DNA from 3 places in the Verrucosispora sp. WMMD1129 genome. Region 3 is predicted to be linked to each of the others. Evidence: riboswitches for the same ligand, from Rfam matches in the RefSeq annotation. Region 3 holds a riboswitch; each other region holds the start of a gene.
The links. A riboswitch is a leader RNA that binds a small molecule or an ion and turns the genes downstream of it on or off. The one in region 3 is predicted to bind cobalamin.
Positions count from the first base shown of each region.

Region 1: another riboswitch for cobalamin. It lies ahead of O7624_RS21820 (prenyltransferase/squalene oxidase repeat-containing protein); the one in region 3 lies ahead of O7624_RS02455 (ribonucleoside-diphosphate reductase subunit alpha).
Region 2: another riboswitch for cobalamin. It lies ahead of metE (5-methyltetrahydropteroyltriglutamate--homocysteine S-methyltransferase); the one in region 3 lies ahead of O7624_RS02455 (ribonucleoside-diphosphate reductase subunit alpha).

Region 1 is NZ_CP120741.1:4,681,638-4,691,771, reverse strand. It holds gene O7624_RS21845 (ABC transporter ATP-binding protein) at 1-1,098, opposite strand, end outside; gene O7624_RS21840 (CbiQ family ECF transporter T component) at 1,095-2,336, opposite strand; gene O7624_RS21835 (hypothetical protein) at 2,329-3,231, opposite strand; gene O7624_RS21830 (prenyltransferase/squalene oxidase repeat-containing protein) at 3,255-4,712, opposite strand; cobalamin riboswitch at 4,843-4,959, opposite strand; gene O7624_RS21825 (hypothetical protein) at 5,059-5,553, opposite strand; gene O7624_RS21820 (prenyltransferase/squalene oxidase repeat-containing protein) at 5,584-6,627, opposite strand; cobalamin riboswitch at 6,725-6,889, opposite strand; cobalamin riboswitch at 7,083-7,281, shown strand; gene O7624_RS21815 (acyl-CoA thioesterase) at 7,402-7,914, shown strand; gene O7624_RS21810 (LysE family transporter) at 7,945-8,136, shown strand; gene O7624_RS21805 (FAD-dependent oxidoreductase) at 8,153-9,775, opposite strand; gene O7624_RS21800 (XRE family transcriptional regulator) at 9,852-10,134, shown strand, end outside.
Region 2 is NZ_CP120741.1:880,711-890,844, reverse strand. It holds gene O7624_RS04090 (alpha/beta hydrolase) at 1-440, shown strand, start outside; gene O7624_RS04085 (TetR/AcrR family transcriptional regulator) at 532-1,140, opposite strand; gene O7624_RS04080 (hypothetical protein) at 1,400-1,960, shown strand; gene O7624_RS04075 (NAD(P)/FAD-dependent oxidoreductase) at 1,962-3,383, shown strand; gene O7624_RS04070 (EthD family reductase) at 3,496-3,801, shown strand; cobalamin riboswitch at 3,924-4,135, shown strand; gene metE (5-methyltetrahydropteroyltriglutamate--homocysteine S-methyltransferase) at 4,248-6,485, shown strand; gene O7624_RS04060 (DedA family protein) at 6,576-7,277, opposite strand; gene O7624_RS04055 (SDR family NAD(P)-dependent oxidoreductase) at 7,514-8,515, shown strand; gene O7624_RS04050 (DUF6817 domain-containing protein) at 8,573-9,124, shown strand; gene O7624_RS04045 (MarR family winged helix-turn-helix transcriptional regulator) at 9,112-9,579, opposite strand; gene O7624_RS04040 (GNAT family N-acetyltransferase) at 9,814-10,110, shown strand.
Region 3 is NZ_CP120741.1:532,078-542,211, forward strand. It holds gene O7624_RS02430 (iron ABC transporter permease) at 1-582, shown strand, start outside; gene O7624_RS02435 (ABC transporter substrate-binding protein) at 608-1,597, shown strand; gene O7624_RS02440 (ABC transporter ATP-binding protein) at 1,594-2,379, shown strand; gene O7624_RS02445 (class I SAM-dependent methyltransferase) at 2,402-3,115, shown strand; gene O7624_RS02450 (ribonucleotide-diphosphate reductase subunit beta) at 3,198-4,193, opposite strand; gene O7624_RS02455 (ribonucleoside-diphosphate reductase subunit alpha) at 4,229-6,556, opposite strand; cobalamin riboswitch at 6,744-6,949, opposite strand; gene O7624_RS02460 (hypothetical protein) at 7,182-7,424, opposite strand; gene O7624_RS02465 (helix-turn-helix domain-containing protein) at 7,570-8,577, opposite strand; gene O7624_RS02470 (hypothetical protein) at 8,831-9,118, shown strand; gene O7624_RS02475 (hypothetical protein) at 9,230-9,691, shown strand; gene O7624_RS02480 (hypothetical protein) at 9,692-9,943, opposite strand.

The DNA.
Region 1 (10,134 bases), 2.5 Mb from region 3:
GACGCGCTGTCGAGCCCGCCCGGCGGGCAGTGTCTTCGGATCGGTGGCGCCGTCGGGGCCGGTCACGGTGACCGTTCCGCCCTGCCGGGGGCCACTGCCCTGTACCGCCCAGAGCAGGCTGGACTTGCCGGAGCCGTTGCGGCCCATCAGCGCGATGATCCGGCCGGGATGCAGGTCGAGATCGACGCCGGCCACGGCGACGGTGCCGGGGTAGCGCACCACGATGTTGCGGGCGGCCAGTACCGGCAGACCGGCCGGTGGTGGTGTGGCCGGAGGCGCCGGGGCGTCGGCGAGCCGCTGCCGCAGGTCCGATGCGCGGCGACGGGCGTCGCGTACGGACAGCGGCAAGGGTGTCCAGCCGGCAGCCCGGCCCAGCTCGACAAGGGGTGGCGCGAGGTCGATGTCGGCGAGCACGGCGGCAGGTTCGCCGTCGATGACGGTGCCGTCGCCGGGCAGGTAGAGCAGCCGGTCGGCGTAGTGCACGACGCGTTCGAGGCGGTGTTCGGCCACCACGACGGTGACGCCGAGGTCGTGGACCAGGCGGGTGACGGCGGCCAGGACATCTTCCGCGGCGGTGGGGTCCAGGGCGGAGGTCGGCTCGTCGAGGACGAGCACCTGCGGGTGGCTGGTGAGCACGGCGCCGATGGCGACCCGCTGCTGCTGCCCGCCCGAGAGAGTTCGCAGCGGACGGTCCCGGAGCTCGGCGATGCCGAGCAGGTCGAGGGTCTCCTCGACGCGTTTACGCATGACCGGCGCCGGCAGGGCGAGTTGTTCCATGCCGTAGGCGAGTTCCTCTTCGACGGTGTCGGTGACGAAGCCGGCGAGGGGATCCTGGCCGACGACTCCGACGACGTCGGCGAGGTCACGGGGAGGGTGGCTGCGGGTGTCGCGGCCCTGCACGGTGACGGTGCCGTGGAGCGTGCCGCCGGTGAAGTGCGGCACCAGCCCGTTAATGGCCCGCAGCAGGGTCGACTTGCCGGCGCCGGTGCGGCCAGCGACCAGGCACAGCTCGCCCTCGGGGATGTGCAGGTTCACGTCGCGCAGCATCGGTTCGGAGGTTTCGGCGTAGTGGACGGTCACCCGACCGAAATCGATCAACGTTGGGCCTCCGACTCGCTGGTGTCACGCTTCGGCGAGCTGCGGGTCGTGCCGTTCGGTGCAATAAGCACCGGGCGGGGGGTGCGGTGAGCCGCGAGCGTCGGCGGCGGTGCCAGCCAGGCCGGCGCGACCGCGACCGCGACGACCAGGAGCATCAGCGGGGTCAGCTCGGGCCAGGTGAGCGGGCTCACCGGCGGGTAGAGTCGGACCGGGTCCACGGATCCGGCCACCGCCATCACGACGGCGGTGGCCACCCCACAGCCGGCGACGACAACCTCCGTGATCCGCCAGCGGTCCGGCCGGTAGCGGCTGCGCCGGACCTGCCGGCCGGCCAGCAGCATCCCGGCGACGGCCGTCGCCAGACCGACGATCAGCATCGGCAGACCGAGGTAGCCGGGCACTGTCGTATCGAGCAGCCCGTACGTGCCCACGCAGACACCGACCAGTCCGGCGAGCACCAGCCCGCCGGTGAAGGCGCGCTGGCCGGCCGGTATCGCGGCGGTGCGGCCGTAGCCGCGCGAGTCCATGGCCGCGGCCAGGGCGAGGGATCGGTCCAGGGCGTCGGCCAGCACCGGCAGGGCGATGCCCCGCAAGGCACGCAGACCATTACCGGTGGCGCCGCGCAGCCGACGGGCCCGGCGTACCCGCAGCACACTTTCCACAAGTTGCGGGGCCACCGACAGCGCGACCACCACGGCAGTGCTGACCGCGTACAGCGCACCGGGTACCGCTTTCAGCAGGCGCTTCGGGTTGGCCAGGGCGTTGGCGGCACCGAGGCAGATGAGCATCGTCGCCAGGCGCAGTCCGTCGTAGAAGCCGCCGAGGAGCTGTTCGGCGGCGACCGGGCCGAACAGCCGGATGCCGGCCGCCCATGCCGGCAACGGAATCTCCGGCAGGTGAAGCAGGACGTGGTCACCCTGGCCGCCGCCGAACACGAGGCGGAACACCACCCGCATGGCCACGATCACCGCGCCGAGGATCAGGTACATCCGGAACGCGAACGCCCAGGGGGCGTCACCGCGCCGGCGGACAACCACAAGCGCGGCGGCGGCGACGAGTAGCGCCAGCGGCAGCGGGTTGGTGGTGTGGCTGGCTGCGGTCGCCAGCCCGAGCGCCCACAGCCACCAGGCGCCCGGGTGCAGCGCGCGGGGTAGCCGGCCTGCCACGGTCAGCCGGCCGGCAGGCGGCCTCAGCGGTGTCTGTCGCGCCACCCCGTGGGCGGTGGCCTGGTCAGTCATCCGGCTCGGCGGTCCGCCGGCGGCGGGCGGCTACGAGCCCGCCACCTGCCAGTGCGACCAGCAGTAACAGCCCCGCCAGGGTGCCCAGCGGGAGGCCGTCGGTGTCACGCGCGGCGCTGAACTCGGTCGCCGGGTACGAGTCCGTCGGATCGGCCGACGGGGCAACGGGCGCAGCCGCGAGCGGCGGAGCGGTGGCCGCAATCGTCGGCACGGGTGAGCTGCCGGGCGGGGTCGCGGTGGCGGAGGCCACCGGTGGGGTCAGGGTGACCCCGGCCGGTGGGGTACCGCCCGACATCGTGGGTGCGTTCGGTGCACCGACGGCCGGTGGCGGGGCGACCGGTGGCGCAACCGACGGGGGACGCGGCGGCGGCGGTGCGGACGTGCGAGGCGCAGGCGGGGGCGCGGGTGGCGTGGTGCGCGGCGGCGGTGCGGGCCGGGCGGGGGCCACACCAGGTCGGGGTGCGCTGTCGGCGTTGCGGTTGAGTGAGAACGACCAGCCTTCGAAACTGCCCGATGGCGGCTTGCGGTTGAGCACACCCTTGTCGCTGTAGGTCCAGCTGCCCCCGTTGGGTGCGTGCCAGTACGACCAGTAGGCGCTGGCCGGTGGCGTGTCGACGCACTTCTCCGTTCTGGCCGAGGGTTTGCCCTCGATCCGGCAGATGAACCCCTCGCCCCAGCGCAGCGTGCCGGCGATCTGGAAGCCGGCGGCCTTCAATGCCGCCAGGCCGGTGGCCTGGTCGCCGGGGGCGCACCGGACGACGGTACCGCCGCCGAGTTCCTTGAAGTCCACCACCACCGTCACGCCGGCAGCGTCAGGGCAGTACCCGGCGCTGCCGGCGGCCGCTGCCGGAGACGGTCCGAGAAGGACACTGGCGGCGGCCACCACGATGGCGATGGCGAGGCGGGTCGCCCGGGTGCTCACGTGGCCCGCCGACGGCCGAGCAGCAGCAGCACTAGTCCCCCACCGAGCAGCAGCAGGGCGATGAGCACGTACCCGCCGATCGCCGCGCCGGTGGTTGGTAGCCGGCCCGATCCGCCGGCGGCGGGACTGGTGACGGAGGGAGCGGGAGTCGGCGCGGTGGTGGGCACGGAAGGCGTGCTGCTCGGGGAGGCGCTCGGTGTCGGGCTGCTGGTGAGCGAGGTGGTCGGCGTGGGCGACGCGGACGGCGACGGTGAGCCGGTCGGGCTGGATGAGGCGGTCGGCGTGGGTGGCACGGTGACCGATGGGGTGGGCTCGCCGGAGGGCGGTACGTCGAGGCCGATCCGGCTCAGCGGAACCTGGGCCAACCCGAGTAGCGCCTGGGCGGTGGCGCGGCGCCACTGGTCCCGGAAGGTGTCGGCGATGCCGTCGGCGACCGCCTCGGTCAACGCGTCGCTGGCGTAGGCGATGGCGCCGGCATCGGCCGCAGCGGCACCACCGTTGGCGGTGGTGAGCTGCAGCGCGGCCAGGGATTCGGCGGCCCGTGCCGCTTCGGCGTCGCGCCCGGCCGCGGCCAGGGCCTGCCCGGCCAGGCCGGTGCTGTTGGAGTTCGGGCCGCTGGTCGGGCCCGACCCGCCGAACGATCCGTCGGCGCGTTGCTGGGCCACCAGCCAGTCCGCGCCGCGCTGAGCGGCCTCGTCCGCACCTGCGGCGTCGGTCGCGAGCAGTGCCTGCACGGCCATGGCGGTGGAGTCGACGTCGAGGGTGGCGTTGGCCTGGGTGTCGCAGGACGGCGACGGCGCGCCGTCGGCGTCGGGATAGAGCCGGAAGCCGCCGGCCGTGCACTGCTGCCGGACGAGGAAGTTCACGGTTTCCTGCGGTGCGCCGCCGCTGCGGGCCAGACCCAGCACGGCGAAGGACTGATCGAAGGTGTTGCTGGGGTCCGGGCCGGTGGCCTCGGTGGTCCGGCTGGTGATTCGGCCGTGCTGGTGATCGGTGTCGGCCGCAGCGATCAGGGCCACGGTTTCGGCACGGAGGTCCCAGCCGCCGAAGTCGGTAGGATCGGCACCGGCAGCGGAGGCGACGTAGAGCAGTTTCGCGGTGGCACCGCCGTCGGTGAAACCCTCGATGCCCCAGTCGTCGTAGCTGTTGTAGGACCGGACGTGCGCGGCGATCTGCGCCGTCGCCGCCTGCCGAGTCGAGCTGGCCACTCCGGTGGCGGCGAGCGCGATCACACCATCGATACTCAACCCCCAGTCCTCGGGAGTGAACGGGCCGGGCAGGACGCCGTCGACGTACTCCCCGGCGAGCCAGGTCGCGGCGTCGCGAGCGGCGGCGGTGTGGGTCGGCGACGGCGCGGCGGCCACGCCGAAGGGGGTGGCCGCGACGATGGTGAGCGCTGTGGCGGTGGCGACGCCGAGACCGGCGGCGACGTGCCGGAGCGGGAACGTACGCATGAGGGGTGCCTTTCGCAGAGCGGTCGGTGAAAGCTCCGGAAGGCACCGGTGGGCGGCATCCGCTCGCGTGGCCGCGACGAGTTGCCGTACCTCGGTTACCCGGACTCCACCCTGTAGACCTCGACAGTGGAAGCCGCTCGTCCTGTACGGGGCATTCCGGCTCGCGAGACAGGTCTCGCTCACGGTTGCGGGTCAGCGTCGGCTCTACCGACTTCCCCCCGTACGGGACGTATTCAGTTGGGTACCCGGCGCGCCGGGTGTCGCCACCGTACCGCCCGGTCGCCTTTCGGCGCCAGGGTGGCGGACGACACCCGGCAGTCCACGGCCCGTGTCGGCTACACGCAGGTCAGGGTGCGCTGATGCTAGGTGCCGCGCCGGCGCCGAAGGACCATCCCTCGACCGTGCCAGGAGCCGGGTTGTAGCTGGTCGCCCCCAACGTGCTGTACGTCCAGGCGGCTCCGCTGCCCGAGGCGTGCCAGTACGACCAGTACGCGCTGGCCGGCGGCGTGTTGATGCAGGGTTCGGTCGCGGCGGTCGGCTTCCCGTTGATCCGGCAGACGAAGGCCAACCCCCACCGCTGCGTGCCGGTCACCGTGAAGCCGGCGCCCTGCAGGGCGGCCAGCCCCGTGGCCGGGTCACCGAGGGCGCACGCCACCTGCACGCCGCCGCCGAGTGAACCGTAGTCGACCACCACCGTGACCCCGGTCGTCCCGGTGCACGCCGCAGCCTGCGCGGCTCGGGGAGACGGTTCGACAGCGATCAACCCGACGGCGACGACAGCCGCCACCGCGATGCTCGCCAGCCACCGGCGGACAGGATCGTAGACCTGGGACATGAGCACTCCTTCTGGTGGGACGGAATCTGCGGCCGGTCAGCGGCAGGGCAGGGTGGGTGCGCCGGTGGTCGCGGTGACGGTGGAGAGCCGGGCGAATCCGGTGCCGGCCAGGCCGAGAACAGCCTGGGCGGTGGCGCGGGGGGCGGTGCCGGGATCGAAGACACCACCGTCGAAGTCGACAGCGCCCCGGTCGGCGACCGGGGCGGCACACCCGACCTGAAGATCGGCCAGGAACACGCGGGCCCGGAGCCAGGCCAGCGGCCGGCCGCCGTCGCGCAACGCCTGGGCCGCCAACCCGGTGCTGTTGGCGTTCGCGACCCCACCGGCGTTGGTGAACCCGCCGTCGGTGCGTTGCACCGAGACCAGCCAGCGCAGTCCCGCGGCGGCGTCAGCCGGGCGGCCCGCGGCCCGCAACGCCTGCACCGCGACGGCGGTGGCGTCCACGTCGGAGACACAGACCGGCTGCTCCGGCACCAGCGGAAAGCCGCCGTCCGGGCACCGGGTGCCGGCCAGCCAACCGGCGGCGACCGCCGGCGCGCCCTGCGCGGTCCGGTCCAGCGCGAGGATCGCGAAGGACTGACTGAACGCGTTGCTGAAGTCACCCCACGCCGACCGGTCGGTGAACCGGCCAGCCGGGTCCTGGAGCGACCGCAGCCGGGCAATGAGATCCACACCGCCGACGTCGGTCGGATCACCGCCGCGAACCGCGACGGCGAGAGCGAGCTTGGCGGTCGCGCCCGCGTACGCCTCGGTGGCACCGTCGCCGATGTACCCGTCGCGGACGTCCCGCCGGGTCACCCAGGCCAACGCCCGAGCGCCGAAGTCGTCGGCGACACCTGCGGCGGCGAACGCGAAGACCGCGTCCAGGGTCAACCCCTGGTCCGGGTACGCGACCCCGTCGAAGACGACCTCGAAACGTTCCCCGTCGACCAACTGTCGGGCCAACCATCCGGCGGCGGCATCCGTCCGGACGGCACCGGCCTGTGCGGGTGCGGCGATCGTGGATGTGCTGACAGTGAGGGCGGCGAGTATCCCGCAGAGCAGGGCGAGCAGGCGGTGCCGGCCCAGGCGAACGACCATCGGTTGGCGCCTTTCCGGCCCGGCGGTCGTCGAGACCCGGCCCGCCGTGATGCTGCGGCGGGCCGGCCTCCGACCCGTGGGCCACGACGGGTGGGGAGCAGAGACTCGCGAGTACGGCAGGTGATCGGGCTCGCCGCCAGGGATGCTCCCGGCGGCCTACCGTTGCGGGCCAGCGCCGGACTTCGACCGGACTTCCCCCGCACGCACACGCGGTTGTTCAGTTGTCGCGCCAGTCTCGTTCGCCGCACGGCCACTGTCAATCAGCGACCGTACGTGCACCATGGGTAGCCGCTTCGCGGCGTGGCCACGGTCTCGCTCTCGCTCTCGCTCCAGCACATCCCGCTCCCCCTGAACCGGCCACCGGCACAGGTGGACCGCCGAGGGAGACAGCTCACAGCGAGCACCAGGCCGCCCCGCTGAGCGGCCGGGTCGGGATAGGGTGACCGACGGCGCTGGTTCGCCCGGCCGTTGCTGGTGGGGCGTCGTAAGAGGGAACCCGGTGAAAGTCCGGGACTGCCCCGCAGCGGTGAGTGGGAACGACAGCCGTCACCACGCACTGGGCCGCAAGGCCCGGGAAGCGACGGCCAGTAGGAGACCGGCCGAGTCCGGTGGCGCCCACGAGTCCGAAGACCTGCCCGCGCTGCGTACACAAGGTGTGTGCGCTGCCGTCGACCTCGCGGGCGGGTCGGGCGGGTGACGCGCCGTGACGGCGTGTTCCTCGACGTGCGCGCTGGCGGGTCGGTGGCCTGCCTGCTTCCCGAGGACGGACGCCCCGTGCACGACACGACAACTCTCGCCGGCCGACCACCGGCTGCCTCCCACCTGACCCTGTCGCAGATCATGGACCAGCATCACACCAACCTGATGGGCACGGTCCACGGCGGCCGCATTCTCAACCTCATCGACTCCGTCGCCGGCGTGGTCGCCGCCCGGCACTCCGACGGCCCGGCCGTCACCGCCGCCATCGACGAGACCGCCTTCCTCCGCGCGGTCCGCGTCGGCGACGTCGTACACGTCGACGCCCGCATCACCTGGGCCGGACGCAGCTCCATGGAGGTCACCGTCAAGGTCACCGCCGACCGGTGGGACCGCGCCGTACCACCGACCGACGTGGCCACCGCCCACCTCGTCATGGTCGCCGTCGACGACAACGGCCACCCCCGCCCGGTGCCGCCGCTGCTACCCCAGACCGACGGCGACCGGCGCCGCTACCGCGAGGCACAGATCCGCCGCGAACACCGACTGACCCTGCGCCGTGCCCTGCTCGACGGCACCGAGGAGTCCTGAGATGCTCGGACTCTCCACGGCAGCCCTCGCGTGACCCCCACCGCACAACTGGCTCTGCTCGGCGCCGTTTTCATACAAGTGCAGGTCACCGTCGACATCGCCCTCGGCACGGGCGCCGGACGCCTCGCCCGACGGACAACTGACGGCCGCTGGTCACGGCGCGTCAACCAGGTCTGCGCCGTCGCGTTCGTCGCGCTCGGACTACGACTGGCCGCCGGCTGACCCCTTCGGCGTGGCCTTACAACTCCTTGCGGTGGTCCAGTCGGACGGCGCGCAGTACGACGTCGCTGACGTGGTGTGTGCTGATCGCTCCCGGGGGGCGCGACCGGGTTTCGTGCACGTCGATGCGCCAGTTACCCGAGGCCGTGATCTCGGCGGCGATCTCGTCGATGCCGACGTACGCCTGGGGGTCGTACATGCGGGTCTGCTCGGCGGGATCCGACGGCTGCTGGAGCGGCGTCAGGTCGTGGCCGACGACGAGCAGCGTCCCACCGACGGCCACGGCGTCGAGCAGGTTACGCAGTCCGCGCTGCTCGGGGGTGCGCTGGAACGAACCGTACTGCAGGGACACCAGGTCGTAGGTCTCGCCCGCGAAGGCGGCGGGGTCGTTGGCGTCGCGGTGCAGCGTACGAACGTCGAGTCCGCGACGGTCCGCTTCGGCCCGGATGCGTTCCAGTGCCCTGCTGGAGACGTCGGAGGCGGTCACCTGCCAGCCCCGTTCGGCCAGCCACAGGGCGTCGGCTCCTTCACCCGCGCCGACGTCGAGCGCCCGCCCTGCGGGCAGGTCCGTCGCCTCCGCCATGAGTGTGCCGTTCGGGTTGGCGCTCCACATGCGTTCCTGATCCCCGTAGCGGCTGTCCCACTCGATCGCGACGCCGGACGGGCGAGCACCCGCCGTGGTGTCCTCGGCCGCGAGGCTGAAGGCGATCTGAGCGCCGATCCAGCTACCGTTCGCCGCGGCCTGTAGGACCTGGGCGCTCGGGTCCGTCAGGTTCCCGGCGGCGAAGACGCCCGCCACGCTGGTACGTCCGGTGGCGTCGACCGCGACGAGGTCGCCGAGTCCGCTGGCGTGGGCCGTGGTGTCGATACCCAGCCCGGCGAGCATCTCGACCCGGGGACGGAACCGGGCGCCGGTGAGGATCGCGTCGGCCGGCAGGCTGCGGCCGTCGGCGAGCTCGACGGCGAGTGACCCGTCAGGGTCGGCGTCGGCTAGCCGGCGCACCGCACTCTCGACGACCGGGACCCCGGAGGCGACGAGGGTCTGCACCGCGGCCGGGTCGATCCCCGTGGCATCATGCAGCACCACGGTCAACTGGTCGGTCAGGTGCCGCATCAGCTGGGTCGGGTGCAGTCCCATCGGCGTCGTGACGATCTGCACGACCCGCAGGTCGCGGACCTCCCAGCCATGGCAGAAAGGACAGTTGAACACCTGAGCACCCCAACGCTCAGCGAGGCCCTCGATCTCGGGAAGCTCATCGACGATGCCGGTCGCGGCCAGTACCCGGCGAGCGACGAGGCCGTGCCCGCCCGAGAGTGCGAGGTGGAACCCGTCGTCCTCCTTCCGCACCGCCAGGACACGGCCGGTGAGGACGTTGCCACCATAGCTACGGACCTCCTCGCGCCCGATGGCCCGCATCGCCTCGGGCGGGGTGCCCTCGCGCCCGAGGTAGCCGTGCATGTGCGCGGCCGGCGCGTTCCGCGGCGTGCCGTCGTCGACGACGATGACCGAGCGCCGCTGACGAGCGAGCTGTAGCGCGGCCGCCAGACCCGCCGCCGATCCGCCGATGACGGCGACGTCGCACCGGCGGACGATGCTCTGGTGCGGTGTGTGGTCGGAGGCCCCATGGGCATGATCTGTCATCCGCCAAGCGTAGGAACACCTGGCGGCTTCTGAAAGGCGGCTTGCGGGATTCGCAAGACATCCTCATGCTGGAGAGATGAACGACCGCAGCGACGTAGAGCGGCTGGCGCGCACCCGGCTACGAAGCATCCGCACCACGCTCGGCTACTCCCTGGACCAGCTCGCCGAACGCACCAACCTCAGCCCGTCGACGATAAGCCGGGTCGAGACGGGCAATCGGACGCTCAGCCTCGACGTGCTCGTGCCCTTGGCCAACGCGCTACAGGTCAGCCTCGACGTCCTCTTCGAGGCAACCAGCGACGAGGACGTGGTGATCCGCCCCGTGCAGCACCGTTCGGGCTCGCGCACCACGTGGCCGC
Region 2 (10,134 bases), 350 kb from region 3:
AGGCCGGCGAGCCGGTCAACGACGAGATCATCGATGCCCTCATCCTCCCGCTCGTCGACAAGGCGGTACCGGAATTTCAGGCCGCCCTGGATGCCTTCCTGTCGCTGCCCGAGATCGGCGGCCCGGTCGCGTACTCGGGGGGAGTGATCTCCGTCGGCATCCGGCTTGCGGCGGTGGAGCCGCGCATCGTGGCCGCCGGCTTCTTCGCCGGGAGTTTTGTGCCGCGCATCATGTTCGAGCAGGCCCGGAAGGTCACCATTCCGCTGCACGTGCTGTTGCAGTGGGACGACGAGGGGAACGACCGACAGGCGGCCCTCAAGCTGTTCGACGCCTTCGGCTCGAAGGAGAAGACGCTGCACGCCAACATGGGCGGACACACTGGTGTTCCCTGGTACGCAGGGGAAGGCGCGGCCGAGTTCTTCGCCCGGCATCTACGCTAGTGCGATTTCCAGGGAACGTTGGCGGTGTCGCGGCGAGGGCCAATCGGCGATCCAACGCCGCCGGTCGTCGTCTGGACCCGGTGCGGCCCGGTCAGCCGATGGATTCGGTCGACGGTCGATCGGCGCTCGGCTGAAGAAGGTCTTCGACGCCGTGCAGGAATGTCTCGGACACCAACGCGGGGTCGAAGAGGCATCCGGCTGCCATGGCGCCGTCGCGGAGCATGACGAAACGGCGTGCGGCCGGGTCCGCCGTTTCCGGGTGAACCTGCGCCATCAGCTTGCTGAGCGTGTCCAGGAACCATTGCCGGTGGGCGATTATCTCCTGGCGCACGGGGTGTTCCATGTCGGGATACTCCGCCGCGGCGTTCAGGAAGGCGCAGCCACGGAAGCCGGGGGACTGGATGTTCTGAGCTATGGAATCGGCAATGGCCAGGAGCGGGTCGACGGGTGATGAATCGTTGGCGATGGCCGCGTCGACCGTGCCGCGCTCCATCTCATGGACTTCGCGTAGGTAGGCGAGAATGAGGTCGTCTTTGCTCGGGAAGTGCCGGTAGAAGGTCGCCCGGGTCACCTTCGCCTCGGCGATGATCCGGTCGACACCGACGGAGTGGATGCCCTCCGAGTAGAAGATCCTGGTTGCCGTGGCGAGCAGCCGGAGGCGCGCCTCGGAGGGCCGATTGTCGGGTTTGCCACGTGTCATGCCCTCAACCTTAGCGAACAGAACGTTCGGTCTGAGGGAAGCGAGCGACCTCAGGGGCCAACAGCGCCACGTCGATGACGACGCGTGGCCCGATGCGGCGACGAAGGGGGCGGGCCTCCGGCGAGAGCCGTGGCGCGCGGTGGTCGCGCGATACCGAGGTGGCGGATAGAACGTTCGGTCTTGACGGTGCCGGCCGCCCCTGGCATGCTTATAGAGACAGAACGTTCGGTCTACCACCTCTCCGTTGAAAGGGTCACCCGTGACCACCATTGCTGCTTCGCCCGGTATCTCCGAGGCTGCCTCCGCGCTGCGGCGGCTGTACTTCATCCGCTTCGCGTTCGCCATCGTGTGGGCCGGGGTGACGATCGCCACCGCCAAGGAGATCGGTCCGCTCGCGGTGGCGCTGTTCGTGCTCTATCCGTTGTTCGACGTCGGTGCCGCCAGCTACGACCTTCGTTCGTCAAGGGCCACCGGCTCGCCGGCCCTGCTCTATGTGAACATCGCGGTGAGCCTCGTCGCGGCGGTAGGAGTGGGCGTCGCCGGGGCGTCCGGCGTTCCCGCGGTCCTGCGGGTCTGGGGTGCCTGGGCGATCGTCGCCGGTCTGGTCCAGTTGATCGTAGGTGTCACCCGTCGGCGGATGGGCGGCCAGTGGCCAATGATCATCAGCGGCGGCATCTCGGTGCTGGCTGGTGGCTCCTTCATCGTCGCAGCCGCCGCGGATCACCCGTCGCTGATCAACGCGGCTGGCTACGCCATTCCCGGCGCCGTCTTCTTCCTGATCGCGGCCGTCCGTCTCGGCCGTGCCGCGAAGGGAAACTGACATGACCTCACTTGAGTACGACGTCGTCGTGATCGGTGCCGGTCCGGTCGGGGAGAACGTTGCCGACCGGGTCGTGCGGGGCGGGCTGACCGCCGCCATCGTCGAGCGGGAACTGGTCGGTGGGGAGTGCTCGTACTGGGCGTGTATGCCCACCAAGGCGTTGCTGCGCAGCGCGTCCGCGTTGCGGGCGGCTCGCCAACTGCCGGGTGCTCGGGAGGCTGTGACGGGCAACCTGGATGCGGCTGCGGTGCTCGGCCGGCGCGACTCCTTCGCATCCCATTGGCGGGACGACGGGCAGGTTTCCTGGCTGGAGTCGGCCGGTATCGCCCTGCACCGTGGCCAGGGGCGGATCGCTTCCGCCCGCGTTGTCGAGGTGACCGGCGTGGACGGTGTCACGACCAGGCTGACCGCGCGGCATGCGGTGGTCGTCGCGACCGGCAGCAGCGCGCTGTTGCCGGACATTCCGGGTCTGCGCGCGGCGGCGCCGTGGTCCAGCCGCGAGGCTGCCTCGGCCGGGTCGGTTCCCCGTCGGCTCGCCATCATCGGTGGCGGCGTGGTGGCGACCGAGATGGCGACCGCCTTCGCCGCTCTGGGGTCGTCGGTGGAGGTGCTTGCCCGTGACGGTGTGCTGCCGTCGGCGGAGCCGTTCGCCAGCGAGTTGGTCACGGAGTCGTTGCGCGAGGCCGGTGTGTCGGTACGCCTCGGCGTGGAGGCCGCTTCCGTAAACCGCGACGACCGCGGAATCGTCCACATCGCAACTGTCGACGGCGAGCGGGTCGAGGCGGACGAGGTGCTGGTGGCGATCGGCCGGACGCCCAACACTCAGGACATCGGCCTCGACCGCGTGGGACTGGTGCCGGGTGCCTGGCTGGCGGTCGACGACACGCTGCGTGTGGTCGGCGGAGGCGGGTGGCTGTATGCCGCGGGTGATGTGAACCGGCGGGTGCTGCTGACCCATCAGGGCAAGTATCAGGCGCGCGCGGTGGGCGACGCGATCGTGGCCCGGGCGAAGGGGGAGAAGGTCGAGGACGGCAGGTGGGGGCGGCACGCCGCGACCGCCGATGAGCGTGCGGTGCCGCAGGTGGTGTTCAGCGACCCGGAGATCGCGTCGGTGGGGCTGACCGCGGCTGCGGCCGAGACGGCCGGACTGCGGATTCGGGTCGTGGACTACGACCTGGGAACCGTCGCCGGAGCCAGCCTGCAGGCCGACGGCTACAAGGGACATGCCCGCATGGTCGTCGACGAGGACCGAAAGGTGGTCGTCGGCTTCACCCTCGCCGGTCCGGACGTCGCGGAACTGATCCACGCTGCGACGATCGCCATCGTCGGAGAGGTCCCGCTGGACCGACTGTGGCACGCGGTGCCGGCGTACCCGACGGTCAGCGAGGTCTGGTTGCGACTGCTGGAGACGTACGGCCGCTGACGGGGAGCCGAGCGCTCCTCCGTAGCGGTACACGCCGGATCGAAGCGGCTCGGGTATCGCCAACGCGAGCCCGAGCCGTTGCCCCCAGAACGAACGACAAATGGAGGCTTCCATGTCCACCAAGATCACTTTCATCATCGACAACCCAGCGGACCCCGACGACTTCGAGCGTGCCTACTCGGACGTGCAGGCGACCGCGGCGAAGCTGCCGAAGCTGCGACGACTTGAGTCTGCGAAGGTGTGGCCGAAGGAGGACGGGACCGCTACCCCCGCCTACCGGACCCTCGACCTCTACTTCGACAGCTACGAAGACGCCTCCGACGCAGTCACGACGCCCGCTGCCGCTGACGTCCTCGGCACGCTCGTGGGGACGCAGGTCGCGTTCAAGGGGTTGTTCTCGGAGATTGAGCAGTCCTGACGAGCGGGCCGGGTGAGGCCATGCGGAGAGCTTCCAGACCGCACGGTCCAGTGCGTGGTGCGTGCGGTCGTCCCGTAGTCCCGTAGGTCGGGCACTACGGGCCCAGCCGGCGGCGTGGCCCGTACGATGGCGGTGGTGCTGGTTCGTCCCGTCCGGGTGGGTGGGGCGTCGTAAGAGGGAACCCGGTGTGAATCCGGGACTGCCCCGCAGCGGTGAGTGGGAACGACCGCCGTCAACAAAGCACTGGACCGTGAGGTCTGGGAAGCGACGGCCAGTAGGCGACCTGGTGTCATGCCCGCGAGTCCGAAGACCTGCCAGTGCTGCGCACGCCGCCGGTGTGCGCCGCCGGCGGCCGCTCGGGAGGGCCAGGGCGGAAGCCGGTACCCGAGGTGTACCCGTCTTCCCCTTCCGTGTCCGCCGGACACTTCGAGGGAAGGACCCCCTTGGTGAGTACCGCATTCGGGCAGAGCACCGTGCTCGGCTATCCACGCATCGGCGTCAACCGTGAGCTGAAGAAGGCTGTCGAGGCGTACTGGGCCGGCACCATCGACGCCGAGGCGCTGGCCAACACCGCTGCCGGTCTCCGAGCGCAGGTGTGGCGGACGCTGCGCGATGCCCGTCTCGACGCGATCCCGTCGAACACCTTCTCCTACTACGACCAGATGCTCGACACAGCCGTCGCTGTCGGCGCGGTCCCGAACCGGTTCGCCCGGCTGGGTCTGTCCGCGCTGGACACCTACTTCGCCATGGCCCGCGGCGTCGACGCCGAGCCGGCGCTGGAGCTGACGAAGTGGTTCGACACCAACTACCACTACCTGGTGCCGGAGATCGCCCCGGACACCGTCTTCACGGCCAACCCGGCGAAGGCGCTGGACGAGTACGCCGAGGCCCGCAACCTGGGTGTCACCACCCGACCGGTGTTCGTCGGCCCGGCCACGTTCCTGCTGCTGGCCAAGGGAGACGATCCGTTCGCCCGGCTCGACGACCTGGTCCGGACGTACGCCCGGATTCTCGCCACCCTGGCGGACGCGGGTGTCGGCTGGGTGCAGCTGGACGAACCCGCCTACGCCGCCGACCGCAGCCCCGCCGAGATCGATGCCCTCCGTCGCGCCTACACCCGACTCGGTGAACTCGCACACCGACCGCGGATCTTCGTGGCGACCTACTTCGGTGACCTTGGGGACGCGCTTCCGGCCCTGCTGGACACCCCGGTCGAAGCCGTCGGCGTGGACCTGGTCGCCGGACCGGGCAACCTGCACCGGCTCGCCGCCGCCGGCCCGCTGGGCGGCAAGACCATCGTCGCCGGCCTGGTCGACGGCCGCAACATCTGGCGTACCGACCTGCGGGCCGCCGTGACGGCCGGCGCGACGGTCGCCGGGCTCGCCGATCACGTCGCCGTCTCCTCGTCCTGCTCGCTGCTGCACGTGCCGGTCGACGTGTCCGCGGAGACGCACCTCGACCCCCGGTTGTCCGCGCGGTTGGCGTTCGCCCGGCAGAAGGTCGACGAGATCGTCGTGCTCGGCCGTGCGCTGCGCGACGGCACCACCGCGCTACCGGCGCCACTGCCGCCCACCCCGGCGGCCTGGCGTCACGACGACGTCCGCGGCCGCCTGGCCGCGCTGCGTCCCACCGACCGGCAGCGCGGTGAATACCGCAACCGGGCCGCCCGCCAGCAGGAACGACTGGGCCTGCCGGAGCTGCCGACCACCACGATCGGGTCGTTCCCGCAGACCGCCGAACTGCGCAGGGCCCGCGCCGCGCACCGGGCCGGCAGCCTTGACGACGCCGGCTACGTGGCGCGGATGCGCGCGGAGGTGGCGCAGGTCATCCGGTTGCAGGAACAGCTGGGTCTGGACGTGCTCGTGCACGGGGAACCGGAACGCAACGACATGGTGCAGTACTTCGGCGAGCAGCTCGACGGTTTCGCCGCCACGCAGCACGGCTGGGTGCAGTCGTACGGCTCCCGCTGCGTACGCCCACCGATCATCTACGGTGACGTGTCCCGCAAGGCACCGATGACCGTCGAGTGGTCCACCTACGCGCAGTCGCTCACCAGCAAACCGGTCAAGGGCATGCTCACCGGCCCGGTCACCATCCTGGCCTGGTCGTTCGTCCGTACCGACCAGCCCCTCGCGGACACCGCCGACCAGGTCGCGCTGGCGCTGCGCGACGAGTGCCGCGACCTGGAGTCCGCCGGCATCCGGGTCATCCAGGTCGACGAACCGGCACTACGCGAGACGCTGCCGCTGCGCAAGGCCAACCAGAAGGCGTACCTGGACTGGGCCGTCGGAGCGTTTCGGCTGACCACCGGCGGCGTCGCCGACGACACCCAGATCCACACCCACCTGTGCTACTCGGAGTTCGGCGAGGTGATCCACGCCATCGACGCCCTCGACGCCGACGTCACAAGCATCGAGGCATCGCGGTCCAACATGGAGGTGCTCGACGATCTGGCCGCGATCGGCTACGGCCGGGGTGTCGGACCCGGGGTGTGGGACATCCATTCCCCCCGGGTGCCGCCGCGCGACGAGGTGATCGAGGCACTGCGCCGGGCGGTCGCGGCCGTGCCGGCCCGCCGGTTGTGGGTCAATCCGGACTGCGGCCTCAAGACGCGCGGCTATCCGGAGGTCGAGGCGTCCCTGCGGCACCTGGTCGCCGCCGCCGCCGAGGTGCGCGGGGGCTGACCGCACCGGGCCGGGCGGTACCGACCACACGGCTCGTGGTCGGTACCGCCCGTCAAGATCGATCAACTGGCAGCCTCGCGCCCGGCGAGGTCATCGCGGTTTGCCCGCTCGGTGCGGGGACTGCCCTGTCGTCGGGCGGGGATCCGGCCGGAGACGTAGCGGCCCTCGGGGCGGGTCACCGACTGTGCCAGGCGACGGTGAGTGCGCGCTCGTACGGTGGCGGATGTGCCGGGCCACCTCGACGATGATCGTGGTGCCGGCGGCGATACCGAGGCCGAGCATGAGACCGTGGAGCTTGTTGTCTCCGAATGCCTCGCCGCCGATGTATCCGACGGCGGCCGAATACACGGCCCAGGATGTGGCCGCCACGGCGTCGAAGAGCGCGAACCTGGTCCTTGGGTAGCGTACGGCGCCCATGGTCATGGTCGCAGCCGTCCGGCCACCGGGGATGTATCTGGCGACCACGAGCAGCAGCCCACCGCGGCTGGCGAGAGTGCCCGCGGCCCACCGGAATGCCGTCCGGCGCCGGCTGGCGGATGGCAGCCGGTCGATGAAACCACTGCCTGCCGTACGCCCGATCTGGTAGGAGACGTGGTCACCGCAGAATGCGCCGAGTGCGGCGGCGACGACGACCAGCGTCAGGTTCGGCTCGCCACTCGCCGCGAACACGCCAGCGGTGATCACCATGGTTTCCGACGGCACGACCGGGAAGAACCCGTCGAGGGTCGCGATCGCGAACAACGCAAGGTAAACCCAGGGCGAGGTAATCGCGGTTTCCAGCAGGTCGATCATGTCTCGACGGTATGAGCCGGGAGCGGTCCGCCGCCGTGCCCGAAAGGCAGTCACCATCCCTGAGATTCACCAGGGTTCCGACCCTGGCTTTCGACAGGGTCGGCCTGATCATTCCTTGGACGGATGGTCGACGAGGCCAGCCTCGACGGCGATGCGAATGTCCAGCACCGCCACGTCGGGGTGGTGCTGGCGGGCATGTTCGACCGTCGGCGGCTTCCGCCACCATGTGGCTGCTCATGCAGATCGCTACCGCGCTGAGCACCGACCATGCGTTGCTGACCGCCGGCATCACGGCCGGGCTGCACCGGCTGCTCGGCCCGACCACCACCGGCGGTGGCGTTCGTGCTGTTGGTTTTCTACGATGGGCCATCGTCCCATTCAGGGAGATGGATGCCATGGGTGACCGGATCTTGGCAGGCAAGACCGTCGTGATCACCGGGGCCAGTGCGGGTATCGGCGCCGAGGCTGCCCGCCGGCTGGCGTGTCTGGGCGCGTCAGTGGTGGTGGTGGGCCGGTCGCCCGAGAAGACCGCAGCCGTCGCGCGCCAGGTGGGCGGCGAGCCGCTGGTGGCCGACTTCACCCGGCTGTCGGACGTACGCCGGCTCGCCGACACCCTCCTGGTTCGTTACCCCTGTATCGACGTGCTGGCCAACAATGCCGGCGTCGTGCTGACCAGGCGGAGCCGTACCGAGGACGGTCATGATGTGATGTTCCAGGTCAACTACCTGGCCCCGTTCCTGCTCACCAATCTCCTGTTGGACCGGTTGACCACCGTCGGGCGGGCGCGCGTCATCACCACCTCCAGCAATGGCCACCGGTTCGGCAGCATCGATCTCGACGATCTCGAAGGTGCCGGCAAACGGTCCGAGCTGCTGCGGTACGGGATGACGAAGCTGCAGAACATCCTGTTCACCCGCGAGTTGGCCCGGCGTACCCGGGGCAGCGGGCTGACCGCGATGGCGTTCCACCCGGGGGTGATCGCCGCCACCGACATCAACCGGGAAGCCCCGCTGGTCGCGGCGCTGGTCCGGTACCGCCTGCTGGGTGGTCTGTCCACTCTCGCCGAGGGTGCCGAGCCGCTGGTTCACCTGGCCACGATGCCTGATCCGGAGGCGGTGAACGGCGGCTACTTCCACCGCCTCACACCGAACGGGCCGGTCCACCGGCAGGCCACGGACGACAAGTTGGCCACCCGCCTGTGGGAGCGAACGACCGAGCTGCTCGGTACGCCGGTGTGACGAACCGCCCTCGTTGACGGGCCGCCGGTCGGACGCGGCTTACGTAAGGTCGGGCACATGAGCGTGGATTCCGAGGTGCGGCACTGGCTGCGGCAGCGTGGAGCCGAGACCATTCCGCATCCCGGCGGCACTCTCTACGCCCACCTGTGCCGGGTTCACGACCGCCTTGGTGACCTGGGATGTGCGGTCGACGCGCAGCTGGCCGGTCTCGCGCATGCCGTCTACGGCACGGACGGCTTCGATGTGACGCTGCTCGACTGGGCCGATCGAGCGACACTGCGCAACCTCATCGGTGATGACGCCGAGGCACTTGTCTACCTGTACGGGGCCTGCGACCGAAGGCGGACCTGGCGACAGCTGGCGGAGACCGGTGTGGTCGTCAACCGGTTCACCAGCCAAACCTGGCACTTGGAACCCGAGCAGAGGCAACCGTTCGTGGATCTCAGCATCGTCAACGAACTGGATGTCGTCGAGCAGGATGCTGCTACCGCGGACAGGTACGGCGAGTACTTCCGCTCGCTGTTCGCTGCCTGGGCTCCGATCGCTTCCCCCGGGGTCAGCGGCGAGGCGCGGCGACTCCTCGGTGTCGCTCGGCCTCAGTCGGGCTGACTCTCCAGGTGGGCACGGACGCGATCGGAGATGCTGGCGAGCATGTCGAGTTCTTCCTGACTGAGTGCGTCGATGAACAGCCGGCGGACATGTTCGACATGCAGGGGTGCCGCGTCCTCGATCGCCTTGCAGCCGGCTGGGGTGGCCGCGATGAACGCTCCGCGTCCGTCGTCGGGGCATTCCTCCTTGGCCACCAGTCCGCGCTCGGCCATTCGCCGTATCTGGTGTGACATGCGGCTTTTTTCCCACTCCACCTGCTTAGCCAGGTCCGTCAGGCGCATCCGTCCGCCGCTGGTCTCGGTGAGTTTGACCAACACGATGTAGTCGGCGGCGGACATGCCGGAGTCGGCCTGGATTCGGCGGGCGAGCCGTCCGATGAGCTTCTCCTGCATGCGGATGAAACTGTCCCAGGCGACCTGCTGTTGCGAGGTGAGCCAGCGGGGCGTTGGGTCCATGCGGGGAGCGTAACGACAACGTCGACGGCATGTGGCTGCCGGACTTCCTGCGCGGATTCGGTCAAGGCTGGCGAGCCCGGGGGCCGGTTGACGCATCAACTATCGGTGGCTAATCTGGGTGACACATCAACCAACCGGGGTGGGGCGTCGTGCGCGTGGCCGCGTACCCGGCTCATGACGGGCATCGGGTTTCGATGCGCAGCACGGCGAGCTGGAGGACACATGGTAGTGAATGTGAGCGATGCCCCCGAGGCCAATCGGTACGAGGCTCGGGTCGAGGGAGAATCGACGGTCGCGGGTTTCGCGCAGTACATCCGCACTGCGGAACTCGTGGCGTTCGTGCACACCGAGGTCTTGCCGGCGTACGAGGGCAAGGGAGTGGGCGCCGCCCTGGCCCGCGCCGGCCTCGACGCGGCCCGCGCCGCGAATCTGCTGGTCCTGCCCACCTGTCCGTTCTTCGCGGGCTGGATCGCCCGGCACCCCGAGTATCAGGACCTGGTGTACCAGTCCCGCAGCAGGGTCAGCGACTGAACAGCCGGGTAGGACAGCGACGGA
Region 3 (10,134 bases):
GTGACCTCGATCCGGCTGCTGCTGTCCGGCGTCGCCGTCGGCTACGCCCTCTACGCCACCACCAGCTTCCTGATCTTCGCCTCGGGGTCCGCCGAGGGGGCCCGCTCGGTGATGTTCTGGCTGCTCGGCTCCCTCGGGCTGGCGCGGTGGAACGCCCTGCTGCTGGTCGCTGCGGTCGTGCTCTGCGGCATGATCGGCTACCTGACCATCGTCGGACGACGGCTCGACGTGCTGGCCATCGGCGACGAGACCGCTCAGACCCTTGGCGTGTCACCCGACCGGTTCCGCCTGCGGTTGCTCGTGCTGGTGTCGCTCAGTGTCGGCGTGCTGGTCTCCGCCGCCGGCAGCATCGGCTTCGTCGGCCTCGTCGTGCCGCACCTGGCCCGCCGCATCGTCGGCGCGCCACACGTCCGCGTGGTGCCGGTCGCCGCGTTGCTCGGCGCCATCCTGCTGGTCTGGGCGGATGTGCTGGCCCGGGTGCTGCTGGCCCCCCAGGAGATCCCGATCGGCATCATCACCGCCCTGCTCGGCGCCCCCTTCCTGCTGGTCCTGATCCGTCGTCTGCACGTCACCGGCGCCTGAGCGCCCCATGAGCCGAGGAGCACCGATGAAGGCAAACCGTCTCACCGTCACCGCGGCCACGTCCGTTCTCGCGCTGCTGGTCGCCGGCTGCGGCGGTTCCGCCGCCGACGAGCCGACGACGGCTGGCCCGGGGTACCCGGTCACCGTCACCAACTGCGGCGTGGAGGTGACCTTCGACGCCGCGCCGGAGCGGGTCGTGCTGCTCAAGAGTGCGGCCGTGCCGTACCTGCACGCCCTGGGCGTGATGGACCGGGTCACCGCCCGCGCCGGGCAGTACCCCCGCGAGTACTACGTCGCCGAGACCCTCGCCGAACTGGACCGCATCCCCCTGCTGACCGACAAGACCGACACCAGCGGGCACCTCCAGATCTCCAAGGAAGTGGTGATCAGCCAGGAGCCCGACCTCGTGCTCGGGGAGGTCGACAACCTGTCCCGCGACACCCTCTCAGCCGTGGACATCCCGCTGCTGGAGGAGCCGGCCATGTGCCCGGACAACACCGCCACCCCCAGCTTCGACGACATCTACCGGCAGCTGGAGACCTACGGTCGGGTGTTCGGCCGCGAGACGCAGGCGGCCACGGCGGTAGGCGCGCTCAAGGACCGGATGACGGCGGTCCAGGCCGGGGCGGGCGCGGCGTCCGGTCGTACCGCCGCCGTGCTGTATCCGACGGTCGGCGGCGGCACCACGTACGCGTACGGCGCCGCCAGCATGGCCCACCCCCAGCTGGCGGCGGCCGGCTTCCGCAACGTCTTCGGTGACACGCCGGAACGGGTCTTCGAGGTCACCGTCGAGGAACTGCTCGGCCGTAACCCCGACGTGCTGATCCTGCTCTACAGCGACGGCGATCCCGCTGCGGTCGAGCAGGGCCTGACCGGTCTTCCCGGGGCCGAGAAGCTCAACGCGGTCCGTGACGGCAACGTGATGACCCAGCTGTTCAACTTCACCGAACCGCCGACCCCGCTGTCGATCGACGGCCTGGAGCGGATCGTGCAGCGGTTCGGAGGCGACTCGTGATCCGGGCGACCAGGGTTTCCTGGCGCTACGGCGCCAACCCGGTGATCGACGGGGTAAGCGTGACCGCGCGACCCGGCCGGGTGCTCGGGCTGATCGGCCCCAACGGCAGTGGCAAGACCACGCTGCTGCGGCTGCTCTACGGCGCGCTGCGCAGCGGCACCGGACGGGTCGCCGTGGACGGTGACGACCTAGCCACGCTGCCGTCGCGGGAGGCGGCACGCCGGCTGGCCGTGGTGGTGCAGGAGACCGGCGGCGAGACCGCCCTCACCGTGGCCGAGCTGGTGCTGCTGGGCCGTGGACCGCACCTGAACACCTTTCAACGCACCGGGCCGGCGGATCACGAGATCGCGGCGGAGTGCCTACGCCGGGTCGGTGCCGCTCACCTGGGGTCACGGGCGTTCGCCGGCCTCTCCGGCGGTGAACGCCAGCGGGTGCTCATCGCCCGGGCGCTGGCCCAGCAGGCCACCCACCTGCTGCTCGATGAGCCGACCAACCATCTCGACATCCGCTACCAGCACGAGATCCTGCGGCTGGTACGCGACCTCGGCACCTGTGCCGTCGTCGTGCTGCACGACCTGAACCTCGCCGCCCGCTACTGCGACGACCTGGTGCTGCTCGGCCACGGTGGGGTCGCCGCCGCCGGCAGCACCGAGGAGGTCCTCGACCCCGCCGCCCTCGAATCCGTCTACGGCATCGGCATTCAGCGCCTCGACCTCGACGGCACCATCCACCTGCTGTATCACCCGACCGACCAGCCCGCCGTCGAAAGGACCGCCGCATGAGCGAGCGAAGCGGAGTGCCGGCATGAGTGAGCGTGCCGTCACGAGCGAACAGGAACGCATCAACGCGTACTGGACCGGCCGGGCGCCCGGCTACGACGAGTACCAGCAGCGGCCCGACCGGCTGGCCGCCGACACCCGGGCCTGGTCGCAGGTCTGGGCCCAGGCGCTGCCCCCGGCGCCGTTGGACGTGCTCGACGTCGGCACCGGCAGCGGTCAGGTCGCCATGGTGCTGGCCGGACTCGGCCACCGGGTCACCGGGATCGACCTCGCCGAGGGCATGCTGGCCCAGGCCCGCCGGCACGCCACGACGGTGCCGGACGGTCCGGTCATCCGGCACGGCGACGCCGTGCAGCCGGACTTCCCGCCCGCCAGCTTCGACGCTGTCGTCAGCCGCTACCTGATGTGGACGCTGCGGGAGCCGGAGACCGCGGTGGCGAACTGGGCCCGCCTGCTGCGTCCCGGCGGCACCGTCGCCGTGGTCGACAGCACCTGGTTCCCCGACGGCCTGGACAACGCCTCGGAGAACTTCGCCGACCACTACGACGACAAGGTGCGCGCGGCGCTGCCGTTAGCGGCCGCGACCTCCATCGACCAGACCGTGGCCGTGCTCGAACGGGCCGGGCTCACCGGGGTCACCGCCACCCCGCTGACGTCGATCTTCGAGCTGGACCGGCGTTTCGGTGTCGCACCGAACCACGAGCATCGCATGCAGTACCTGGTCGCCGGCCGGGTCTGAGACGACCTGCGGGCCGGGGCGGCCCGGCGATGATCGACACGATCAGCGCCGAGCCGGACCCGGTCAGCGGATGTGACCGCCGTCAGAAGTCGTCGTCGAAGGCGACAGTGCCGGTGACTCCGACCTGATAGGCCGACACTCGCCGTTCGAAGAAGTTGGACAGCTCCTGCACGTCCTGCAACTCCATGAAGGCGAACGGATTCTTCGACCCGTACAGCGGTTCGATCTCCAACTGTGCCAGCCGCCGGTCGGCGACGTGCTGGAGATATTCGCGCATGTCGGCCAGGGACAGCCCGGACACGCCCTGTTCGAGCAGGTCGGCGGCGAACTGCACCTCGCACTCGACGGCCTCGGCCAGCATGTCCCGGACCTGCTGCTCCATCTCGGCGTCGAAGAGGTCCGGCTCCTCGGCGCGTACGGTGTCGACCACGTCGAAGGCGAAGGCCATGTGCATCGACTCGTCCCGGAACACCCAGTTGGTGCCCGAGGCCAGGCCGTGCAGCAGGCCCCGGGACCGCAGGAAGTACACGTAGGCGAAGGCGCCGTAGAAGAACAGTCCCTCGATGCAGGCGGCGAAGCAGATCAGGTTCAGCAGGAACGACCGCCGGTCCGCACGGGTCTTCAGCTCCCGCAGCTCGAAGATGGAGTCGATCCATTTGAAGCAGAACTCGGCCTTGCGGGCGATCGACGGGATGTTCTCCACCGCCGCGAACGCCGCGAACCGTTCCCGCTCGTCCGGCACGTAGGTGTCCAGGAGGTTCAGGTAGAACTGGACGTGCACCGCCTCCTCGAACAGCTGCCGGGACAGGTAGAGCCGTCCCTCCGGCGAGTTGACGTGCTGGTAGAGGTTGAGCACGAGGTTGTTGGCCACGATGGTGTCGCCGGTGGCGAAGAACGCGACAAGCCGGGACACCAGGTGCTGCTCCGCCGGGGACAGCTTGGCCAGGTCCGTGAGGTCGGAGTGCAGGTCGACCTCCTCGACGGTCCAGGTGTTCTTGATGGCGTCCTTGAACCTGTCGAAGAACTGCGGGTAGCGCATGGGCCGCAGGGTCAGGTCCATGCCGGGGTCGAGCAGCATCTGCCGCTGGCCGGTGTCGGGTTCGGAAACAGTTGTCACTGGCACGCCTCGCAGCTCTCGGGGTTTTCCAGGGAGCAGGCCAACGCCTCGTCGTCGCTGACCGCGACGATCGGCTTGACCGCCGGGGTGACGGCGACGGTGGCCTGCTGGATCCGGGTCGCCGGACGCGACCGCAGGTAGTAGGTGGTCTTCAGCCCGGCCTTCCAGGCGTACAGGTACATCGAGGAGAGCTTGCCGATGGTCGGCGCGCTCAGGAACAGGTTCAGCGACTGCGACTGGTCGATGAACGGGGCGCGGGCGGCGGCCAGGTCGACGAGCGCCCGCTGCGGCAGCTCCCACGCGGTACGGAACAGCTCCCGCACCTCCTCGGGCAGCTCGGCGATGCCCTGCACCGACCCCTCGGCCCGCTTGATCTGCTCCCGGATCGGCGCGGTCCACAGCCCGCGCGCCTTCAACTCCCGCACAAGGTACGTGTTGATCTGGAGGAACTCGCCGGACATCGTCTCCCGCTTGAACAGGTTGGACACCTGCGGCTCGATGCACTCGTAGCACCCGGCGATCGAGGCGATCGTGGCGGTCGGCGCGATCGCCACCAGCAGCGAGTTGCGCAGGCCGTGGCGGGCGATCTGCTCCCGCAGCGCGGTCCACCGCGACGCCTGCGTCACCTCCGCGCCCCACAGGTCGGGATGCAACTCACCCTTCGCGGCGCGGGTTTCGGCGTACGCGGGGTGTGGGCCGAACCGCTCGGCGAGCCCGGCCGACGTCTCCAGCGCGGTCAGGAAGATCTCCTCCTGGACCCGGGTCGACAACTCCCGGGCCGGAGCCGAGTCGAACGGCAGACGCAGGGTGAACAAGGCGTCCTGTAGCCCCATCAGGCCGAGCCCGACCGGACGCCAGCGCGGGTTCGACACCGCCGTCTGCTCGGCCGGGTAATAGTTGATGTCGATCACCCGGTCGAGGAACACCACAGCCGTGCGTACCGTGGCGCGCAGCTTCTCCCAGTCGACACCGTCGGCGGTGACGTGCGCGCCCAGGTTGACCGACCCGAGGTTGCACACGGCCGTCTCGGTGTCGCTGTTGACCTCCAGGATCTCCGTGCACAGGTTCGACAGGTGGATCGTGTTGCCGGGCGCACCGGTCTGGTTGGACAGCCGGTTCGCCGCGTCCTTGAACGTCATCCACCCGTTGCCGGTCTGCGCGAGCGTACGCATCATCCGGCCGTAGAGATCGCGGGCCTTGACCGTCCGGACGGCCTTCTTCTCCGCCGCCCGGTACGCCTCGTCGAACGCCTCGCCGAACAGGTCCGGCAGCTCGGGCGCGTCCGACGGGTCGATAAGCGACCAGTCGCCGTCCGCCTCGACCCGGCGCATGAACTCGTCCGGGATCCAGTTGGCCAGGTTCAGGTTGTGGGTACGCCGGGACTCCTCCCCGGTGTTGTCCCGCAGTTCCAGGAACTCCTCGATGTCCGGGTGCCACGGCTCCAGGTACACGCAGGCCGCGCCCTTGCGCCGGCCACCCTGGTTGACCGCCGCCACCCCCGCGTCGAGCGTCTTCAGGAACGGCACGATGCCGTTGGAGCGGCCGTTGGTGCCCCGGATCAACGCGCCCCGGCCCCGCACCCGCGACCAGGAGATGCCGATGCCGCCGGAGAACTTCGACAGCTTCGCCACCTGGTGGTAACGCTCGTAGATCGAGTCGAGTTCGTCGCGCGGGGAGTCGACAAGAAAACACGACGACATCTGGGTGTGCCGGGTCCCCGAGTTGAACAGCGTCGGTGAACTCGGCAGGTAGGCCAGGCTCGACATCAGCCGGTAGAACCCGATCGCCTCGCCGGGCGTCTGCGACAGCCCGCAGGCCACCCGCAGCAGCCAGTACTGCGGCGTCTCCACCACCAGGCGGGTCTGCGGATGCCGCAGCAGGTAGCGGTCCGCGACGGTACGCAGTCCGAAGTACTCGAACCGCAGGTCACCGTCCGGGTCGACCGCGTCGTCCAGCTTGCGCGCGTTACGGGCCACGAACTCCGCGGTCGCGTCCCCGATCAGCCCCAGGCCGTGCGCGTACCGGATCGATTGGCTGAAGCTGGCCACCTGCTGCCCACGGACCTCCTTGTCCACGTACGCGGCCAGCAGCCGCGCCGCCAGCTTCGAGTACTGCGGCTCCGTACCGATCAGCTCGGCGGCCGTCTGGATGGACAGCTTGTCCAGCTCGGCGGTGGTGGCACCGTCGTACAGGCCGCTGATGGTCTTGGTGGCCACCCGCAGCGGATCGACCTCGTCGAGGTCGGTCACCCACCGCTCCACCGCCCGGACGATCTTGTTGACGTCCACCGGTTCCGTGGCGCCGTCGCGTTTGCGGACCTGCATCACCTGCCGGCGCTGCTCCGACACACCTGCGTCGGAGGCCGGCGCCTCCCGCACGACCGTCACGTCTCTCTCCTCGCGCCGTCTGCTCAGGGCCTCGGACACGCGGGAGGACGCCACGGAATCCGCGCAGGCGGCACGGCCCGTTCATGGCGTCGGCCGTCCCACGCGGCCTGCGGCCGCCGCCCACGAGTGCGGGCGGCGTGCTGGCAGGTCTTCGGACTCGTGGGCGTGCTTACGCGCTCCTACTGGCCGTCGCTTCCCAGGCCGGAGCCCAGTGCTTCGTGACGGCTGTCGTTCCCACTCACCGCTGCGGGGCAGCCCCGGATTCACACCGGGTTCCCTCTTGCCTCGGCCGCCCCGGATGGGCGCCGAACCAGCTACGAGTGACACCATATATGGGTGGCCCACGAACGCAAGACACCAGATGGTGTGTCGGCGTGTCCTGCAACGTGGGTCACATCCTGCTACGCCGGTCCGTGCTTGACCGGTCGCAGGCCGGCCAGCGTACGAAAAGGACGGCGGATGCGACGGGATGCTGATCGTCGGTCACGCCCCGGCGTGGCTACCCGTCCCGCAGGTGCACCGCAGCCACGCGAGGAACCGGGTCGTCAGCTCGCCGGGATCCTCACGCGGCAGGTCGTCCAACGCCGCCGTCAACAAGGCACCCGCGTACATCGACAGGCCCACCCGGTCCCGGCCGTACGCCTCGGCGGCCGTCGCATGCCGGCCACCGGGTGTTGCGCCGGGCCTGGTCGAGCAGGCGTTGCCGGGCGGCCTTCTGCTCGACAGCCTCCCGCCACTGCCCGCCGTCCGCCAGCGGTATCGGCCGCCGCCGCAGCCACCACCAGAACCTGCGCCACCTGCTCACGCCATCACCTCCACCGAAGTTCGGGACGGGGGCGGCGGTACGTGGGGGCGCACCGCCACCACCCACAAGAATCGTGCGATGGCGGTGGGTGCTCAGGGCAGGTGCGAGGCGTCCGGCGCCCTGTCCGGGACGGTTGACGGACAGCTCAGCCGGTGGCGACCGCGAGTGCCTGCCGATATTCCTGCGTCCATGCGGCTTCCCGCTGGTCAGGCGGCAACCCGGCCAACCCGGCCCGCAGGTTGTCGATGCCGGCCGACGTGTCGCCGAGCGCCAGATAGGCCAGCCCGAGACCCATCCTGCTGAACGTGGGCGTCAGCCAGTAGGCCAGGACCGGCGCCTGCTCACGCTCGGCCGCCTCGGTGAGGTCGCTCGCCTCCCCGAGGAGCCCTACCGCTGAGTTCCGGTCGCCGAGTAGCGCAAACCCATGGGCGGCCTGGACCGCGTCGCCGACGCGTTGCAGCGCCGTCGCCCCGGGTGTGTGGTACGCGGTGAGGAAATGGCGCACGATGCCGCGCGGGTTGCCTCGCTGCCGCTCCAGGTAGCCTCGGAAGTTCTCCACCTGCGCCGCGAGCGGGCCACTGTCAACGGCGTCGGCCTGCCTGGCGGCCTCGATCAGCACCTGTATCGCCTCACCGTCGTTGCGGGCTTCCGCGTGCAACCAGCCGACGAACTGCGTCCACTCCGCCACCACCTCGTGCAGTTGGCCGGCGTACGGCCCGGCAGCCCGCTCGGCGAGTTGCTGCATGGTGGACCACTGCGCCACCATCGCCGGCAGTGTCACCGGAGCCGGCAGGACGTCGTCGAGGCGGCGTTGCGCGGCCAGCACCTCGGCGAGCAGCCGCACCGCAGCGGCGTCGAGGCGGGTCGGTTCGGCGAGCACGTACGCCAGGCGGTCATCGTCGTCGGGGGTGGTCACGGTCGGCGCATCGACGACCATCGCGGCCAGCGTCCCGCCGGCCTGCAGGGTGTCGTCAAGGTGCGCGGCGAGTTCTCGGGACGGTCGGGTCCGGCCCGTCTCGAGGTCGTGCACGTAACTCTTCCCGACGTACGCGAGGCGGGCCAGATCACGCAGTGACAGGCCACGGACACGTCGAAGTCGGGCAAGCTCAGCGGGAAACCGTGGGTCAACGATGGTGCGCGCACTCGGCGGCATGACGAAGCTCCCGGGTGAAGGACTGGGCGACGATCTGCTGGCCTCCCACCAGCGAGCCGCCACAATCGACGGTACCCGGCTCCGACACGCAGCGGCCGGATCCGCCGGCCGAGCCGGGCACGTGTCGGCGAGATGGCGAATCGCGCGGACCTGTCGAATTCAGTCAGCGAAGGCGGGATGGCTACGCGTCTTCGTCACCGTCCTGAAACCCAACCGAGGTGGCAGGTCGACGCCGCGCTGTAATCGTCAGAGCATGGTCGCTCGAACGCGCGCGAGGACACGGCGGATCGTCGCCACCCTGGCCGCCACACTGCTCGTGCTGACCGCGCTGACCGCCTGCACGCCAGAGATCAAGGGCATCACCGGCCTCACCGTGGATGCTGACGGCCGACCGCTCGCCGCGCTGGCCTGGTGCGCGGACAAGCCGCCGGACGTGATTGTCCTTGCCACCGAACGCGCGGTCTCGCCCACCCCGTCCGGCGCTCCGGAACCATCCGCGAATTGGCCGAGCTGGCCGGCCTGCAACCAGGATCAGCCATGATCACCGCAATCGTGAACAACGACGAGGTACCGAAGTACGTCTCCCTCGACGAGTTCGCACGCCTCGGCAGGGCCGAGTGCTGACCTCGCTCGGTTCTGCCATCCTGGCCGGGTGAAGCCCAACCTGGAGAGAATCCCGGGGAAGCAGGACCGACTCGCGGAGGAGATCCTCGCCCGCGCGCCGCGACGCATCGAGCAGAGCTTCGTAGGCTCCCTCGACCCCACCAACGCGCTCGCCCTCGGCCGCTACGGTGCCCGCCTCGCCACCCTGGCATTGCGCCAGAACTCCGTCGATCTGCTACGCCGCTCAGTGCTGGCGACCGGCCTCGCCCGATGTCTGGCGTCCGATGACGACCGGGACTTCATGCTGGCTCTGGCAGTGCCGTGGATCGTGGCACAGCAGCTCGGCGAAGCCCCCGTCGAGGTATTCGCCACGGTCGGCGACAGCCTGCCGGACGGGCCGGTCGCCAGACTGGTCCACACCTTCGGTGCCCGTACCGACATCACCCTGGAAGCCTTCGGCTGGGAACTGGTGACGACATCCGACGGCCCGGACTTCCGGCCGGCGTCCTGATCACAGAAGCACCTCGGGAGTGCCGGCTTGCGCCTGGCCGACGGCCTGAGCGATGGCGAGGGTGTGCTGATACTCGCGCCACTGGGCCAATTTGCCGTGGCTGGTCCGCAGTACCCCGATGAACGGCGCCGAGGCGGTGACCCCGGTCGCCGTGTGTGTGCCGACCAGTTCGTACTCGACCACGATCACGTCGGGGTCGCCGGTCTCGTGCACGACCACGTTGCGGCAGCCGCCGCAGGTGACCGCAGCCATGTTCAGTGCGGCGACGACCAATCTGGCGTCGTGGTGGGCGCGCCGGAAGTGGTACGGCGAGTGTATGAACTGGGAGCACGCCAGCACACGCGCAAATGGGGCAATGGGTTGCCTGCGCAGCGCGAAAACAGCACCGGCGTGCCGCCGGACGTTCGTCTATGCTCGCTCGTATTTCCTGCAACTGCCGAGCG